3 regions of the Brenneria uluponensis genome follow, and region 2 is predicted to be linked to each of the others. Evidence: predicted binding sites of a transcription regulator. Region 2 holds the regulator's gene; each other region holds the start of a gene.

Region 1 (5,326 bases), 240 kb from region 2:
TTGCTGGCTTTATGCTGCCGGCGAACAAGCGCTGACAACGTTAATCTACCCCTGTAGAGGCCGAGGTGGCGCGATACGTAAGTTGAAACGTCATTATTAACAGACTGTGGAGCCATTTTCGAACGGGGACAGTGAAAATGGCTCCCGCTTATGTGCAGGAATTAGATAGCGACCGAAACGCTGCGTGAAACCCGAATAAAAAGAGAGAGCATACCGGCCCGTCTTTGCCGGAACGATAATGCTTTACCACTGCCAGCCTTAATTCAAGGGTATGTTTTGCCCGGCCCATAAAGATCGCACCTTACTTAGCTGCTCGCTTGGACCGCCCTCAAAACCATGAATATTCCTGTCATTATGAAGAGGCACCATCCAAAACAGACGGCCGGAATTTTTTCAGCCACTGCTGTGCAAAATGGGCATATAAGGCATTTTCTTCGTGACTTCCCGCCAACTGCTTAAACACATTAAGCTGGTCAGCCTGGTTGCGGTGCTGACCCAGCTTTAACTTACCTTTCATTTCTGTTACTTCAATTTTTATCCCTGTTATTCCAAGCATGAGCTTCTTTCTGAACTCATCCGGAAGCATCTCCTTATCCTGCATCAGTTCCGGTTGAAAAAACGCCAGCATTTTATCCAGCGATAAACTGAGATCATGTGGCGCCATCAGTGTACTGATCCCTTTTAGGCTGACCGAGGCATAGTTCCAGGTGGGAACGGCCGGGCGAACCAGATAATGGCTTGTAGAAATAAACGCATGTGGACCAAGAACATTTAGCAGGCAGACTTGACTGTCCAGTGAGGTCAATTGTGGATTGCCTGACGCCAGATGAGTCTCAATCAGATTTTCACCGGAAAAAATAAAAGGAATGTGACTGATCTGGAGATCGGGGGTAACCAGGGTTCCAAAGGAATATCGTCTGAGAAAATATTTGCATTCCTCGGCACTCATGACGGTATCTTTATGATTTTTCATCCAATATCTCCTTGTATTTCTTCAGAGTGCGAAAGTTATATAATCTTCATCACAGGGATTTCTGGCGACCGGAGGGGTTACTTCAGACATAACGACGCTACAACCCATTAAAATAACAGTTTTTTCGTGACAAACATTACAAAGACAGGGCCTTTTCGGATGGGACCTTAGTGGGACACTGTTTTAATGATACGGCCATTATTATATTGCTATTCCACCGGGCAAGTTTGCGGGGGGCGATCAGGGAAGTAAAGGCTGAAACACAGGGTGCCGTCAGCATCGCAACGGGCCGTTGCATAGCCTTGATGCAACGTCATAATCGCCTGGACAATAGACAAGCCTAAACCAGTGGAATTGCCGCTACGGGTGCGGGCATTATCGGCACGGTAAAAACGGTCGAACAACCTGTCCATACTTTGTGTCGGAATAACCGGCCCCTGGTTAGTCACCTCGATTAGCCAGCCGCCGGCAGTACGGCGGCCGCACAGGATAATCTGGCTATGTTGATTGGCATATCGGATGGCGTTATCCACTAAATTGCTCAGTGCCCTGCGTAATAGTATGGCATCTGCCCACACTTGGCCGTGGCCCTGGCAATCCAATAAAAGCTCGCGCTCTTCTGCCAGACCTTCAAAATAGTCCGCTACTCTTGTGATCTCGGCGTTAAGTGATAACAGCGTCGGTTGAATCGCCGAATGCGCTTCCCCGGCTCGTGCCAGAAACAGGATATTTTCCACCAGGCGCGATATACGCTCTAGCTCCTCACTGTTGCGCACCAGTACGCTCTTGTACTCCTGCGCAGAACGGTGCTGATAAAGCGCCACTTGACAATGCCCCATCAATGCATTGATCGGCGTGCGTATTTCATGGGCTAAATCAGCCGAGAATTGGCTTAAGCGTTGATAGCCGTCCGCTAACCGATCGAGCATCTGGTTAAATGATCCGATAAGCTGGTGCAGTTCAGGGGGCGCACCCTGCTCCGATAGCCGGGTATCAAGCGTATCCGGATGAATACCCCGCGCTTGAGCCGCCATACGACGCAATGGCTTGAGACCTTGACGCAAAACCAAATATCCCATTACTGCTATCAGTATAAATGCGCCAATCGTCGCCTCAATAATGCGATTACGGTATTGTTCCAGCATCCGGGTCTCGTTGACCATCACGTGACCGGCGGTAATTTGTATTGTTTCTTGATCATCATTATCCACCAGCGCGCTGACAAAACGGATCGGCACGCCGTCGGGTGTTGTCGCCAGATGGACGGTTGCCAGGTTCAGCGGCTGGTCGGCGGGCACCGGCGTGACAGCAGGCAAGACATAACCGCGTGGATTGACATTAATCAAAGGGGGCTGTCCGGGCCGCTGGAAAACCAGAATATCCCACTCGTTGCCCAGCATATTTTCAAATAAGTGCGGGTTTTCACTGAGTCTGGATAGCGGGAATTGATTACTGAGCAAATTGCGGAAATACTCTACTCGACCGGACGTATGTATGCCGGCCATGCGCCGCATGGAATGGGCGATGTCACCATACAGGTAAAACCCCACGATGCTCACCACTAGCGCGGCAACAGCAGCGAACAGCAGTGCCGAACGCAGTGTCAGGGAAAGCAATGGCATTGGCGGCGTTTTCATTGCCGAGGCTCGCAGACATAACCGATACCGCGTACTGTATGGATCAATTTTAATTCAAACGGACGGTCTATTTTAGCGCGTAAGCGTTTAACCGCGACGTCAACCACGTTGGTATCACTGTCAAAATTCATATCCCACACTTGAGACGCTATCTGGGTACGGGATAAAACCTCACCCTGGCGCTGAACAAATAGCGCGAGCAGGGCAAACTCTTTGTTAGTTAGCACAACCGCCAGATCTCGCCGGGTTACTTTACGCCGTAATACATCAAGATGCAGATCCGCCAACCAATAGTCATTCTCTTCGCGGGTGACGCCGCGCCGGAGCAGGGTTCGGATACGCAATACCAACTCGGTAAATGAAAAGGGCTTTATCAAATAGTCATCCGCGCCTAATTCGAGACCATGGATCCTGTCCTGCACCCCGTCGCGGGCGGTTAGAAATAATACCGGCACATCGTTTTTTTTACGGATAATTTCCATAAGTTGCCAGCCGTCCAGCCCGGGCAACATGACGTCCAGTACGATCAGATCATAGGTTTGTTCCAGCGCCATAAACAGTCCGTCGGTACCGTTGCGAGCCAAATCCACACCATAACCCGCCTCACCCAGTCCTTTGCGCAAATATTCTCCGGTGCTGTGATCATCTTCGACTATCAATATACGCATCCACGGGGTCCTCGTCGTTCCACACCCGGCAAACCAGGCCGTTTATCATCGGCCCATGGCAGCCGAGCGACCAGTGTAGCAGTTCGTCCTCGGTTATTTGATGACAATATTGTCATCAAATGGTCATCTGGGGGAGCGGGTCGGTTTGCCAAGCTAACGATGTTAACTACGATTCAGGATAGAGCGGCATTGTATAAGTGTTGTACCTGGCGCCCAGGCGTTCGGCCAGACTGATAACAGGAGTGGAAATGACCAGACAGAAGATGTTAACAGGTATCTTATTGGGAGCCCTAACGCTAGGTAGCTTTGCGGCGATGGCGGCAGATGCACCGGGCAAATCGATGGCCATTTTACGCGGTACCCTAACCAAGATAAGTGGCGATCATCTACAGGTAACCGATCGAAAAGGGGGGAACCATGAGGTGACATTCACCAGTAAAACCAGCTTTATCGCAGTGACACAGGGTAAAATCAGCGACATTAAACCCGACAGCTTTATTGGCACTGCGGCGGCGCCTCAGCCGGATGGTACGTTAAAAGCGCTGGAGGTCCATGTGTTTGATCCGGTGCTGCGTGGTTCGGGTGAGGGGTTCAGACCCTGGCAAGGCGCGGATGGCAAGGTTGGCACCATGACCAACGGCACGGTGGGGCAGTTGGTGAATGCTAATGGCCGAACAATGACCGTTAAGTATCAACATGGTGAGAAAAAGATCGTTGTGCCGGAGGATGTGCCAGTTGTGTTGTTGTCATCTGGAGACTCATCGCTGCTTAAAATGGGCGCCCATGTGATTCTATTCCCGGCCGCCGGCGACTCGAAGCCTATCGTTGCGGGGCGGATGATTGTCGGCGTCAACGGTATTATACCGCCGATGTAATCCAATCCGACTTGAGGCCATATCCATTCAGGCCGGGATGCCCAACAGCTTTTTCGGCCGGTTCACCGAAGTGTGGTGCATGCAGGTGTTGTTCACGAAGGTCTGGTTTATGGAGGTCTTGTGGGAAAATCCGCCAAGTTGCCTAAAATCCGAATTCATCGCGCGCCGGTGCGGATTATGCACTGGTTAAACGTGCCCATTATCGGTGCGATGTTGATGAGCGGGTGGGAAATTTATAATGCGTCTCCGCTGTTTGGCTTCACTTTCCCTCCTGCGCTGACACTCGGGGGCTGGTTGGGTGGGGCGATTGCCTGGCATTTGGCGGTAATGTGGGCCTTGGTAGCCAATGGTCTGCTTTATCTGTTATGGGGACTGTGCAGCGGCCATTTTCGCCACGATTTTTTACCGGTGACGCCGTGTTCGTTGCTGGTGGATATCAAACTGGCTTTGACGCTGCGTTTAGAACACCGGCTTGGGCGCTATAACACGGTGCAAAAGGCGCTTTATCTGTTGGTGCTGCTATGTGGTCTGGTGCTGGTTTTGTCCGGTTTGTCGATTTGGAAACCAGTACAGCTATCCTATTTGGTAATGGTGTTTGGCGGGTTTGATCGGGCGCGTTATGTCCATTTTTTCGCCATGGCCGGCATCGGGCTGTTCGTCATCGTGCATATGGCGATGGTGATAATGGTTCCCTCGACCTTGCTGCCAATGATCACCGGCTCCGCGAAGCCGAACGCTAAGCGTGGACGACAGGAAATCAATCATGACTGAGCTTGAAAAGAACCGCAGCAATGATCATCCGGCGGCACCACGAACCCAACTCCAACTGGAACCCGCGCAACAAAAGCAGTTGCATTGCTTGCAACGCCGTTTGCTGTTGCGTTCCGGCCTGACGCTCGGTGCGTTGACCCTGCTTAGCGGCTGCAATATGCAAGACGGCGACCAGGTGGACAAAGTACTTTGGGCGATGTCCCGCTGGAACGATCGGGTTCAGGGGTGGTTGTTCGGGGGTAGGCGGTTGGCACAGACCTACGCGGCCGATCAGATAACCCATCCGTTTCCATTCAATGCCTTTTACCCAGAGGACAATGTGCCGGAGATTGATTTGTCGAGCTACCGTCTGGAGGTCTCTGGCCGGGTTGCTGACAAACAACCCTGGACCCTGGAGAAACT
Region 2 (5,326 bases):
CTGTAATAGTTTTCGTTGCTGTGGGAACTGGGCCTGCCAAAGCGGAATATGGCTTCCCCAGTGTTGATACATCAGGTTTTGCTGTCGGTAAATGTCAATTTGCCTTAACCGTTCCTGGGTTTGGCGATACTGCTGACGTAATTGCTCTAGCTTGCCGATAGCGGCTTTCTGTTGGTTACGCTGTTGCTCTAGCGCGTGCTGATACCGGTTGCGTTGCTCCTGTTGCGTGGCGATATGGAGGTCCAGCGGTAGGACTTGTTCGTTGATCAGGGTTTCCTGTTGCTGACGGTAATCGGCATGTTCCTGTTGCGCCACTATCGCTTTTTCGGCTTGTGATTTCAGTAAAGCCATGACGGATTGCTGGTTGGTCAATTGGTCAGTCAAGTCGGTAATGTGCTGGGCCAGTAACGTTTTTTCACGTTGACATCGTTCTTGCGTATCATAAAGAGGGCGTAATTTTTCCGCTGGCGCACTTGTCGCCAATCGTTCCAGTTGTGGTCGAGCCTGTTGTTGCATCTGCTCTACCTGACTGCGCTGCTGTTGCGTGGCAGTGAGCGCCTGCTGACATTGCGCCAGTGTTTCATACCAGCGCTGATGTGCGAGGATTTCATCACGTTGTAGACTCAGTGACTGCTCTCGTTGTTGTCGTGCTGACAACTGATGTTCCAGTTCCGCACGCTGTTCATCACTTAGCAGTTCGATGCTGCTGGCGCGTGCGCGGAATGTATCCAATTGAACCTGTGCTTCTTTATGCTGTTCAAATACCCGTTCGGAAATGAGGCCGTAAATCTCCGTACCTGTCAGCTCTTCCAGTAATTCTGCCCGTTCGTTGGCGTCAGCGTTGAGGAAAGCGGCGAATTGCCCCTGGGATAACAGCATGGATTTGGTGAACCGGTCGAAATCAAGGCCGGTGATATCGGCAATCATTGCCAGCTTGTCATTGATCTTTTCTGTCAGAATTTTGCCGTCGGCACACCGGGCTAGCTCGACTTTCGGTGGTTGTAGATTCCCTTCCGGTGAATTACGGGCCCGACGTTGACTCCAGAAGGCTCGATAGGCAATACCCTTGACTTCAAATTCAACTTCGGCCAGCGACTCAGCGGTATGTCGCGTCATCAGTTCATTCTGAGTGGGTGTCACTTTCAGCCGCGGTGTCTGGTGATATAACGCCAGACAGATGGCGTCGAGCAGTGTGGTTTTACCAGCACCGGTCGGCCCGGTGATGGCAAATAGGCTATTACTGACGAAAGGTTCGCGGGTGAAATCAACTTTCCACTCGCCTTGTAGCGAGTTGAGGTTTTTTAAACGCAGGCTGAGTATTTTCATACCTTGTCCTCCTGCCGATGTTCATCCTGTTCGATGTCATGCATGACCTGTGTAAACAGTGTCTGAAGCCGTTGTCGACGTGGTGTCTCCAGGTCGGGCTCCAACGCCAGGCGCCGTTCGAAGACCTCTTCTGGTTTCAGTTCGTTCAGTGTCTCTTTTTCCTGTTGTATCAGCATTTGTAAATGTTGTTCCCGCGCCCGGCGCAGTAGCAGCACTTCAACATGTAGCCCCACCGTCAGTTCTTCAATCCGTTTCTGAATGTCATTCAGGTAGTCCTGTGTGGCGACTTCAATATCCAGCCAGACTGGCGATGCTCCCTGATACTCCCTGAATCCGTTCAGGCGACGTTCAATTTCTACCAAATCGCCTTTGATCAACTGCATCGGCTGTGTTTCTGGGATGGTCAATGTATCGACAGTGTGGAGTGATCCTTGGTCAAACGTGACCAGATAAACGGATTTTTCGTGATTCAACTCATCAAAGCTCAATGCGATGGGGGAGCCGCTATAACGAATGTGTTCGGTCTTTGCGATTCGTTGAGGGCGGTGAATGTGTCCGAGGGCAATATAATCGGCGGGGGGAAAGATTTGAGCTGGAAAGGCTTCCAACGTGCCAATATAAATATCACGCACTGAATCCGATGTCGTGACACCGACAGTGGTAAGGTGACCAGTAGCAATGATGGGCAAGGGTAATCCCAGCTCATCACGTCGCTGACAGGCAACCTGGTAGCAGTGCTGATAATGTTCGGCAATGGCGTCCAGCAGCGCTCGCTGTTTATCTGCACCAGACTGGCCAGCCTGGCTGGTTAGCAAATCGCGCGGACGCAGGAAAGGAATGGCGCACAGTAGGGCACCCGGTTCCCCCTGACGGTTATTCAGTACCAGCACTTGCCGGTCAATATCGTTATCGCTGCTGGCGATGACCTGCGTGTTCAGGCAGGCCAGCAGGGAACGGGATTCGTTCAGCGTGGCCACTGAGTCATGGTTTCCGCCAAGTATCACCAACTGGCAACCGGTGTGCTGCAAATCCACGACAAAACGGTTATACATCTCCCGTGCATAGCTGGGCGGGGTTCCGTTATCGAAAATGTCACCTGCTACTATTACTGCATCCACATCGTGTTGTTGAACTTGATGAATCAACCAGCATAGAAAGGCCTGGTGTTCAGCGGCACGGCTCTTGGTATAAAAATATTGACCAAGATGCCAGTCAGAAGTGTGAATAATTCGCATGAAACTCCCTGCTGATGGGGTTATGTAATAGTTATCATCGGCGATTATAGGTGGTCAGTTTAGTGCTGTCGCAAAGAATAGCAGTAATTACGTCAGGTTAAATCAGACCAGAAGAGTGGACCCGGGGGCAGGTTTCTGTTCATAAATCTGTCACAAAAGTGACGCATAATGCATTCCGCACGCTAATAGCGATGATTAATGGCAGGATTAACGATGGCAAGACGTATTTTGGTTGTGGAAGATGAAGCGCCTATCCGTGAAATGGTGTGCTTTGTGCTGGAACAGAACGGTTATCAGCCAGTTGAGGCGGAAGATTATGATAGCGCGATAAACCAGCTGACTGAACCATACCCTGAATTGGTTCTGCTTGACTGGATGCTGCCTGGCGGTTCAGGCCTGCAATTCATCAAGCACATGAAACGTGAAACACTGACCCGGGATATTCCGGTAATGATGCTTACCGCGCGCGGAGAAGAAGAAGATCGGGTGCGTGGGCTTGAAGTTGGTGCGGATGATTACATTACCAAACCATTTTCCCCCAAGGAACTGGTAGCGCGTATCAAGGCTGTGATGCGTCGGATTTCACCCATGGCGGTGGATGAAGTGATTGAAATGCGCGGGTTAAGCCTTGATCCTTCTTCACATCGAGTGACGACGGATGAGTACGCGCTGGATATGGGGCCAACTGAATTTAAATTGCTGCATTTCTTTATGACGCACTCTGAACGGGTATATAGTCGTGAACAGTTGCTGAATCATGTTTGGGGCACTAACGTTTATGTTGAGGATCGTACTGTTGATGTTCATATCCGCCGTCTTCGTAAAGCGCTGGAGACCAGTGGGCATGACAAAATGGTGCAGACGGTTCGTGGAACCGGTTATCGTTTCTCGACGCGTTACTGACAGCGTTAGTTTGGGAGATTTTCTAACGTGCTAGAACGTTTATCCTGGAAAAAGCTGGCATTGGAGCTGGCTTTTTTTTGTACTCCTGCTGTGTTGCTTGGGCTGATTTTTGGTTATCTGCCCTGGTTTCTTCTGGTCTTTGTTTTGGCGGCTTTATGCTGGAATTTTTACAATCAGCTTAAACTCTCTCATTGGCTGTGGATTGACCGCAGCATGACGCCACCTCCCGGTCGGTGGAGCTGGGAACCGCTGTTTTATGGTCTCTATCAGATGCAGTTGCGCAACCGTCGACGTCGACGCGAACTGGCGCTGTTGATCAAACGTTTTCGCAGCGGCGCTGAGTCACTACCTGACGCGGTAGTGATCACCACAGAAGAAGGCACCATGATCTGGTGTAATCGGCTAGCCCAGCATTTACTGGGATTCCGTTGGCCAGAGGATAATGGTCAAAATATTCTCAATCTGCTGCGTTATCCGGAATTTACCGAATATATGCAGTTACGGGACTTCAGTGGACCGCTGATGTTGCTGTTGAATAATTCGTATCATGTCGAGTTCCGCGTGATGCCCTATTCAGAAGGGCAGTTGCTGATAGTGGCTCGCGACGTGACACAAATGCATCAGCTTGAAGGTGCCCGCCGTAATTTCTTTGCTAATGTCAGTCACGAGCTGCGTACACCATTGACAGTGTTACAAGGTTATCTGGAAATGATGAGTGATGAATCGCTGGATGCCACTTTACAGGCAAAGGCGCTCAATACCATGCAGGAGCAGACGCGGCGGATGGATGGTCTGGTTAAACAACTGCTTACGCTATCCCGCATCGAGGCGGCAACCGCTATCGATCTGAGCGAGGAAGTGGACATTCCGCTGATGCTGCGGGTGTTACAGCGTGAAGCGGAGACGCTGAGTCAAGGGCGCCATGAGATCATTTTTCGTGTTAATGAACAATTAAAAGTGTTCGGTAATGAAGATCAGCTGCGCAGCGCGGTTTCCAATTTAGTGTATAACGCGGTGAATCATACGCCGAAGGGAACCCGTATTGAGGTGTGCTGGCAACAGACGCCGTCGGGCGCACAGTTTCAGGTGAGCGATAACGGGCCAGGTATTGCCCCCAAACATCTACCTCGCCTGACCGAGCGGTTTTATCGTGTGGATAAAGCCCGTTCCCGCCAGACCGGGGGTAGCGGACTGGGGCTGGCTATCGTGAAACACGCCCTTGGCCATCATGACGCCAAGCTGGAAGTTATTAGCGAAGAAGGTATCGGTTCTCGCTTTATGTTTACCCTGCCAAACCGGTTGATAGTGTCTTCCGCCCTGAACCAAAATACGGCTAAACCGTTAGCCTGACGGAAATACCTGATGAAATCCGCTATCACACCGCCGCAGCTACGTTGTTGCTGCTCGGTGTTGTTTGCGGTACCCAACCTCGCTATACATTCATGAGTATTTGTCACGGGAAGATGAATTTATTTCATGTGATGTGAAAATTACTCCCTTGTCCTTGATTAATACTCATGCCAAGATGCTCCCACTTTTAGCCGTCTAGATGTCCATTAAATACAGCGGCGTAATTATTTTATAATGAAACTATAACTCTGTGACAGTAATTGCGCTGTCAACAGGCTGTCAGGAGCAAAACATGACACAAACACTTCCTCCGTTTCGTGCCGACGTGGTCGGTAGTTTGTTGCGTCCCACAGCAATTAAACAGGCCCGTGAGCAGTTTCAGGCTGGTGAGATTGGCGCCGCTCAATTGCGGAACATAGAAGATCAGGAAATTCTGCGTGCGGTTGAGTTGCAGCGGAACACCGGATTGCAGGTGGTGACTGATGGTGAATTTCGTCGTGCCTGGTGGCATT
Region 3 (5,326 bases), 1.7 Mb from region 2:
GTTACTGAAAAAGCTACCGCTGGCCAGTACGACCCGTCGGGCATGCAGTGGAATATCACCGTGATTATGGGTATAAATCGCCACATCCTGCGGCAGTTGTACCGAACCCAATACTCGGTCACCGGGCATGAACATCCCCCCCAACAGGCGAAAACGGCTCAGCAGCGCATGATATAAACGCAGTCCTAACAGTGATGGAGGTAATGTTGGCAGTAGCCCGACCGGTTTACCCAACGCTCTACGCAGTTGCTCCAGCGGTGCAGAGGATTCCAGGCCGACGCAAGCAGGCAGGATAACGGCATCATTGTCATGCGAGAGCCGCATCAACTCTTCTGTTAGCCCCACCAGACTTGCTGGCTGGTCCAGCACACGAGCAAGGTTTACCGCTCGAAACTCACTGGGGTTTTGTCGCAGCCGATCCAGAACCGGTAATTTCAGATCGCCGCTGTGAGCGGCGATGCCTTGTGCCTGTAGCTCGCCAGCAACCATGCGAGACTGAAAATCAAGAAACCCGTCAATTCCCGCCACTAGTGGATTACGCCATTCTGGTGTCCCCGCCAAACCACGCGTAACGCTATCTGCCGGGCTTAACCAGCATGGGCGCCATTTTCCCAATGGTGTCATGCGCTGATGGTTGTCCGAACCTTCACCTCGCAACCATAAACCGCTGCGTGACAGCAATGCTTCTGCCTCGGGAATCAATTGCGTTACGCAGGACTTTCCCATCAACGTGTAAGGATGCTGTGGCGCCTGTTCAGCTAACGCGGCCAACGCATCGACGGGTTGCATGACAGCAGTACCGTCCGGCAAAGCTGACAGTAGATCCAGAGAACCAGAGGAGAAATGCAATGCACTCTGTCCGGCACTGACGATGGCACATCGTTTCCCCTGCTCCTGTAAACGGATACCGCAGGTTAATCCCGCCAGGCCACCACCGATAATTACCACGTCATAGCGCATCACTGTTCTCCTGACAATCACTGGCGGTCAAGCCGCATAATCCTTGATAAACCCAACTGGTAAATTCGCTTTCCCGCAGGGTATTACCCCAGGCAACCGGACGAACGCCTTTCCAACGCTCATTTAAAAACTGACTGAGTTGGGCTACCGATTGCTGTGGTGTGGATTGTCCCAGTTTGCACAACAGCTCCGCGGCGCGGCAGGCACACAATTCACCCTGACAGGTTCCCATCCCCACCCGTGTGCGGCGACGCAAGTCGATCAGGTTATTGACCTGTAGCGACTCCACTGCATAGCGCACTTCTCCCGCCGTTACCGCTTCGCACTCACAGACCAGACTGCTATCAACACGATCGCCGCTGACCACTTGTTCAGCGCGCCGTCCGTGACGATAAATCGCCGAACCACGCAAAGGAGCGGAGAGCGATGAGGCGGCCATCGGTTTATCGGATACCACCGCTTCGGAACCCGGCAATGGGCGGGAGGCGGTAGTACAGGCCACGGAGTGATTCAACTTTTCACAGACTTTATCCGTGACCCGCTCGGCCATCAGCCGGTACGTCATCAGCTTGCCGCCAGTGATGGTGATAAAACCTTCCAGCCCGTCGCGACTGGCGTGATCGAGCAGAACGATGCCGCGACTCACACTGCGACCGGTAGGGTCGTTGTCATTGGCCACCAGCGGACGAACGCCAGCATAAGCACGCAGAATTCGGGTTTTCGCCAGTTGCGGCGCCAGTTTGCTACCTTCACGCATCAGCGTTTCCACTTCAGCGGGCGTCACGATCATGTTGTCTATCTGATCGTAATCGATATGTGTAGATGTCGTACCAATCAAGGAAATGGTGTCACCGGGTACCAGGATGTCGGCATCCGCTGGTTTGCGGCAGCGGTTGATCACCATATTGTTGATGCGATGACCAAGGATTAACAGCGCCCCTTTCGCCGGGAACATACGTACCCGTAAGTCAGCATATTCCGCAATGTGCTGTCCCCAAATACCAGCAGCGTTTACCACCATCCGGGCATGGATTTCTGACTGAATCCCTTTTTTATGGTCGAAAACGCGCACACCGGTGATCCGATCCCCCTGCCGAATCAAGCCGATGACTTCATGGTAGGTCAGGACTTCCGCACCATGTTCACACGCATCAATCATATTTGCCGTCGTCAGGCGAAAAGGATCGATAGTACCGTCCGGCACCCGTACCGCGCCCGTCAATGATGGATTGGCAGCGGGTTCCAGTCTCAGAGCCTCTTTCGGGTCGATAGCCTGGGCATTGATCCCGGCCTGCTGGCAACACGCGATAAACTGCGACTGATACGCCAGATCGTCCTCCGGTAGCGTCAGAAACAGGCCGTCAGTAGGCTCGACACAATGACGGGCAATACGGCGCAGGATACGATTTTCTTCAATACACTCGCGGGAGGATTCTCCGTCCGTCACCGCATAGCGTGAACCACTGTGCAGCAGGCCATGGTTACGACCTGTCGCGCCAGTCGCAATGTCATAACGCTCCAGCAGAAGACAACGTAATCCGCGTAAAGCACAGTCGCGTGCGGTTCCTGCCCCCGTTGCGCCACCACCGATGATAATGACATCCGTTTCACGATAGGACCCGTTGTTTCCCATAACCGCCTCACTTCATCTTGATCATTCCATTATTCATTTGGGCATAAAAACAACCCATAATGTTTGATAAAGAACAAAATCGAGCAATAAACGAAAAATAAAAATCCCAACGTGGTTAATTTTATGACTTATGTCACTTATTGACGAATAAATATCATCTTACTTTTGTTAAATACAGCACAAAATATCACTAATATTCATAAAAGTGTAACAATTGCGCGATAACTCACACCGGAACGCAAGCGTATTCGATACCCTTTATGAGCGTTATAGAACAAACATTAACACTTTACCTCATCAGGGGGATTTTATGCTGAGTATCTTTAAACCAGCAATGCACCGTCCACGCGTCACAGAGGATCAGATAGATCCACACTACCGTCGTCTGCGCTGGCAAATTTTTCTGGGAATCTTTTTTGGTTATGCGGCTTACTATCTGGTAAGAAAAAACTTTACGCTGGCAATGCCCTATCTGATTGAACAGGGTTTTTCCCGTGGCGATCTGGGTTTTGCATTATCCGGTATTTCCATCGCCTACGGTTTTTCCAAATTCATCATGGGCTCGGTATCTGACCGCTCCAACCCACGCGTATTCCTGCCAGCCGGGTTAATTCTGGCCGCTTCGGTAATGCTGTTCATGGGTTTCGTCCCTTGGGCGACCTCCAGCATTATGAGTATGTTTGTCTTGCTGTTTCTGTGCGGTTGGTTCCAGGGCATGGGATGGCCACCGTGCGGACGGACCATGGTGCACTGGTGGTCGCAGAAAGAACGCGGTAGCGTGGTTTCTGTCTGGAACTGCGCCCATAACGTGGGTGGCGGACTTCCGCCGCTGCTGTTTCTGCTGGGGATGTTCTGGTTCAATGACTGGAAAGCGGCGCTGTATATGCCGGCACTGGCGGCTATTTTGTTAGCGCTGTTTGCCTTCTTTATGATGCGGGATACACCGCAGTCCTGTGGTCTGCCACCGATTGAAGAGTATAAAGACGATTACCCGCCAGATTATGACGAAAAAACCGAACAGGAACTGACGGCCAAAGAAATCTTCATGAAGTATATTTTCCCCAACAAGCTGTTGTGGTGCATCGCAATAGCGAACGTATTTGTTTATCTGCTGCGCTACGGCATTCTCGACTGGTCACCGACCTATTTGAAAGAAGTGAAGCACTTCGCACTGGATAAATCGTCCTGGGCCTACTTCATGTACGAATATGCAGGGATTCCCGGTACATTGCTGTGTGGCTGGATGTCGGACAACGTGTTCAAGGGCAACCGCGGCGCAACCGGCGTGTTCTTCATGATGCTGGTCACTATCGCCACCGTTGTATATTGGCTGAACCCAGCCGGCAATCCGGGGATTGACATGGCTTGCATGATCATCATCGGCTTCCTGATTTATGGACCGGTCATGCTGATAGGTCTACATGCACTGGAACTGGCACCGAAAAAAGCCGCCGGTACCGCTGCCGGGTTTACCGGACTGTTTGGCTATCTGGGTGGTTCGGTCGCGGCCAGCGCTATTGTCGGTTATACCGTTGATTTCTTCGGCTGGAACGGAGGATTCATGGTGATGATCGGCGGCAGTGTGCTGGCGATACTATTGCTTTCACTGACCATGATCCAAGAAAGAAAGCATAAAGAAAAAATAGAAAAATTCGCTTAACTCTGTCATTCAGGGTGTTCCCTACCGGGAACGCCCTTAGTATTGCCATCCCTGCACTTATTCGCCCGTTCAACACTTACTTCAGGAACATACGACGCAGATATTTGGGCACTGCATCATCAATATTAGTGCCGATCACTTCTCGATCAGGCAGTAAATCTTTCAGCCGCTGATGGGCGTTTGCCATTATGCACCCCTTGCCCGCCATCGACAGCATTTCATAATCATTCATACCGTCGCCGAACGCGATGCAATCCTTGATAGTAAAACCGATGGTTTTCGCCACCTGTTCCAGCGCATGACCTTTGGAAACACCACCGGCCATCACTTCCAGACAGCTCAATGTGGAAAAACTGACATTGACCCGATCACCCCAGCGCGCGTTGAGCGCATCTTCCAGCGGCAGTAACTTATTGTGATCCTCGCAGGTAAAAAAGACTTTACCCACGCCATCAGTTCCCAACACATCAGGATCAAAAATTTTGTATTTGAACACCGACTCCCGGAAAAAACGCTCCTCTTCCGGACGCGGACGGCTAATAAACCAGTCATCATGACGATAAATATGGGTCATGATATCCGGGCGGTGAAATATCATGCCGTACAGCTCCTGTGCAATGTCACTGTCCAGATTGTGACTGAAGATCAACTCACCGTCCGAATTATGTACACGGGCGCCGTTTGACGTAATCATAAACGCAGTGATCGCCAGATTATCGCGGATTTGCGCCACATCCATATGGTGACGCCCAGTGGCAAAAACAAAATAAGTGCCCCGTTCTGTCAATAATTGGAGTGTTTCTTTGGCATAGGGCGATAGGGTGTGATCGGGGGATAGCAGAGTGCCATCCAGGTCGGAAGCGACAATAGGGTACATAAGGGTAAATCTAACCTCCGCTGGTGCAGGGCGGCTCCGCCGCTCAACAGCATTTAACGATAATATTCAAAATATTCAAAAATCAACCTGAAGGCCTCAGCCCGCATCGTATCTTTTTCAAACAGGATTTCATGGCGAGCGCCGTTAATTACCCGAGGTACACTACCCGCGCTGGGATGTCCGGCCTCAGCTAACG

Evidence for each region. Region 2 encodes PhoB, which activates phosphate uptake and scavenging genes when phosphate is short. Its sites were predicted from a motif close to CTGTCATAAAACTGNCNNAT; they were not measured.
Region 1: RS889_RS18200 (heavy metal response regulator transcription factor) is a predicted target of PhoB. The motif match lies at 3,388-3,407, and genes of this name have one in related genera.
Region 3: glpT (glycerol-3-phosphate transporter) is a predicted target of PhoB. The motif match lies at 2,788-2,807, and genes of this name have one in related genera.

The regions. Positions count from the first base shown of each region.
Region 1 is NZ_CP135917.1:3,911,848-3,917,173, reverse strand. It holds gene RS889_RS18215 (FAD-binding monooxygenase) at 1-35, shown strand, start outside; gene RS889_RS18210 (FMN-binding negative transcriptional regulator) at 353-973, opposite strand; gene RS889_RS18205 (heavy metal sensor histidine kinase) at 1,183-2,610, opposite strand; gene RS889_RS18200 (heavy metal response regulator transcription factor) at 2,607-3,278, opposite strand; gene RS889_RS18195 (hypothetical protein) at 3,527-4,153, shown strand; gene RS889_RS18190 (cytochrome b/b6 domain-containing protein) at 4,331-4,924, shown strand; gene RS889_RS18185 (molybdopterin-dependent oxidoreductase) at 4,917-5,326, shown strand, end outside.
Region 2 is NZ_CP135917.1:3,669,721-3,675,046, reverse strand. It holds gene RS889_RS17105 (AAA family ATPase) at 1-1,326, opposite strand, end outside; gene sbcD (exonuclease subunit SbcD) at 1,323-2,561, opposite strand; gene phoB (phosphate response regulator transcription factor PhoB) at 2,775-3,464, shown strand; gene phoR (phosphate regulon sensor histidine kinase PhoR) at 3,492-4,814, shown strand; gene RS889_RS17085 (cobalamin-independent methionine synthase II family protein) at 5,107-5,326, shown strand, end outside.
Region 3 is NZ_CP135917.1:290,792-296,117, reverse strand. It holds gene glpB (glycerol-3-phosphate dehydrogenase subunit GlpB) at 1-960, opposite strand, end outside; gene glpA (anaerobic glycerol-3-phosphate dehydrogenase subunit A) at 950-2,593, opposite strand; gene glpT (glycerol-3-phosphate transporter) at 2,904-4,253, shown strand; gene yigL (sugar/pyridoxal phosphate phosphatase YigL) at 4,330-5,130, opposite strand; gene pldB (lysophospholipase L2) at 5,184-5,326, opposite strand, start outside.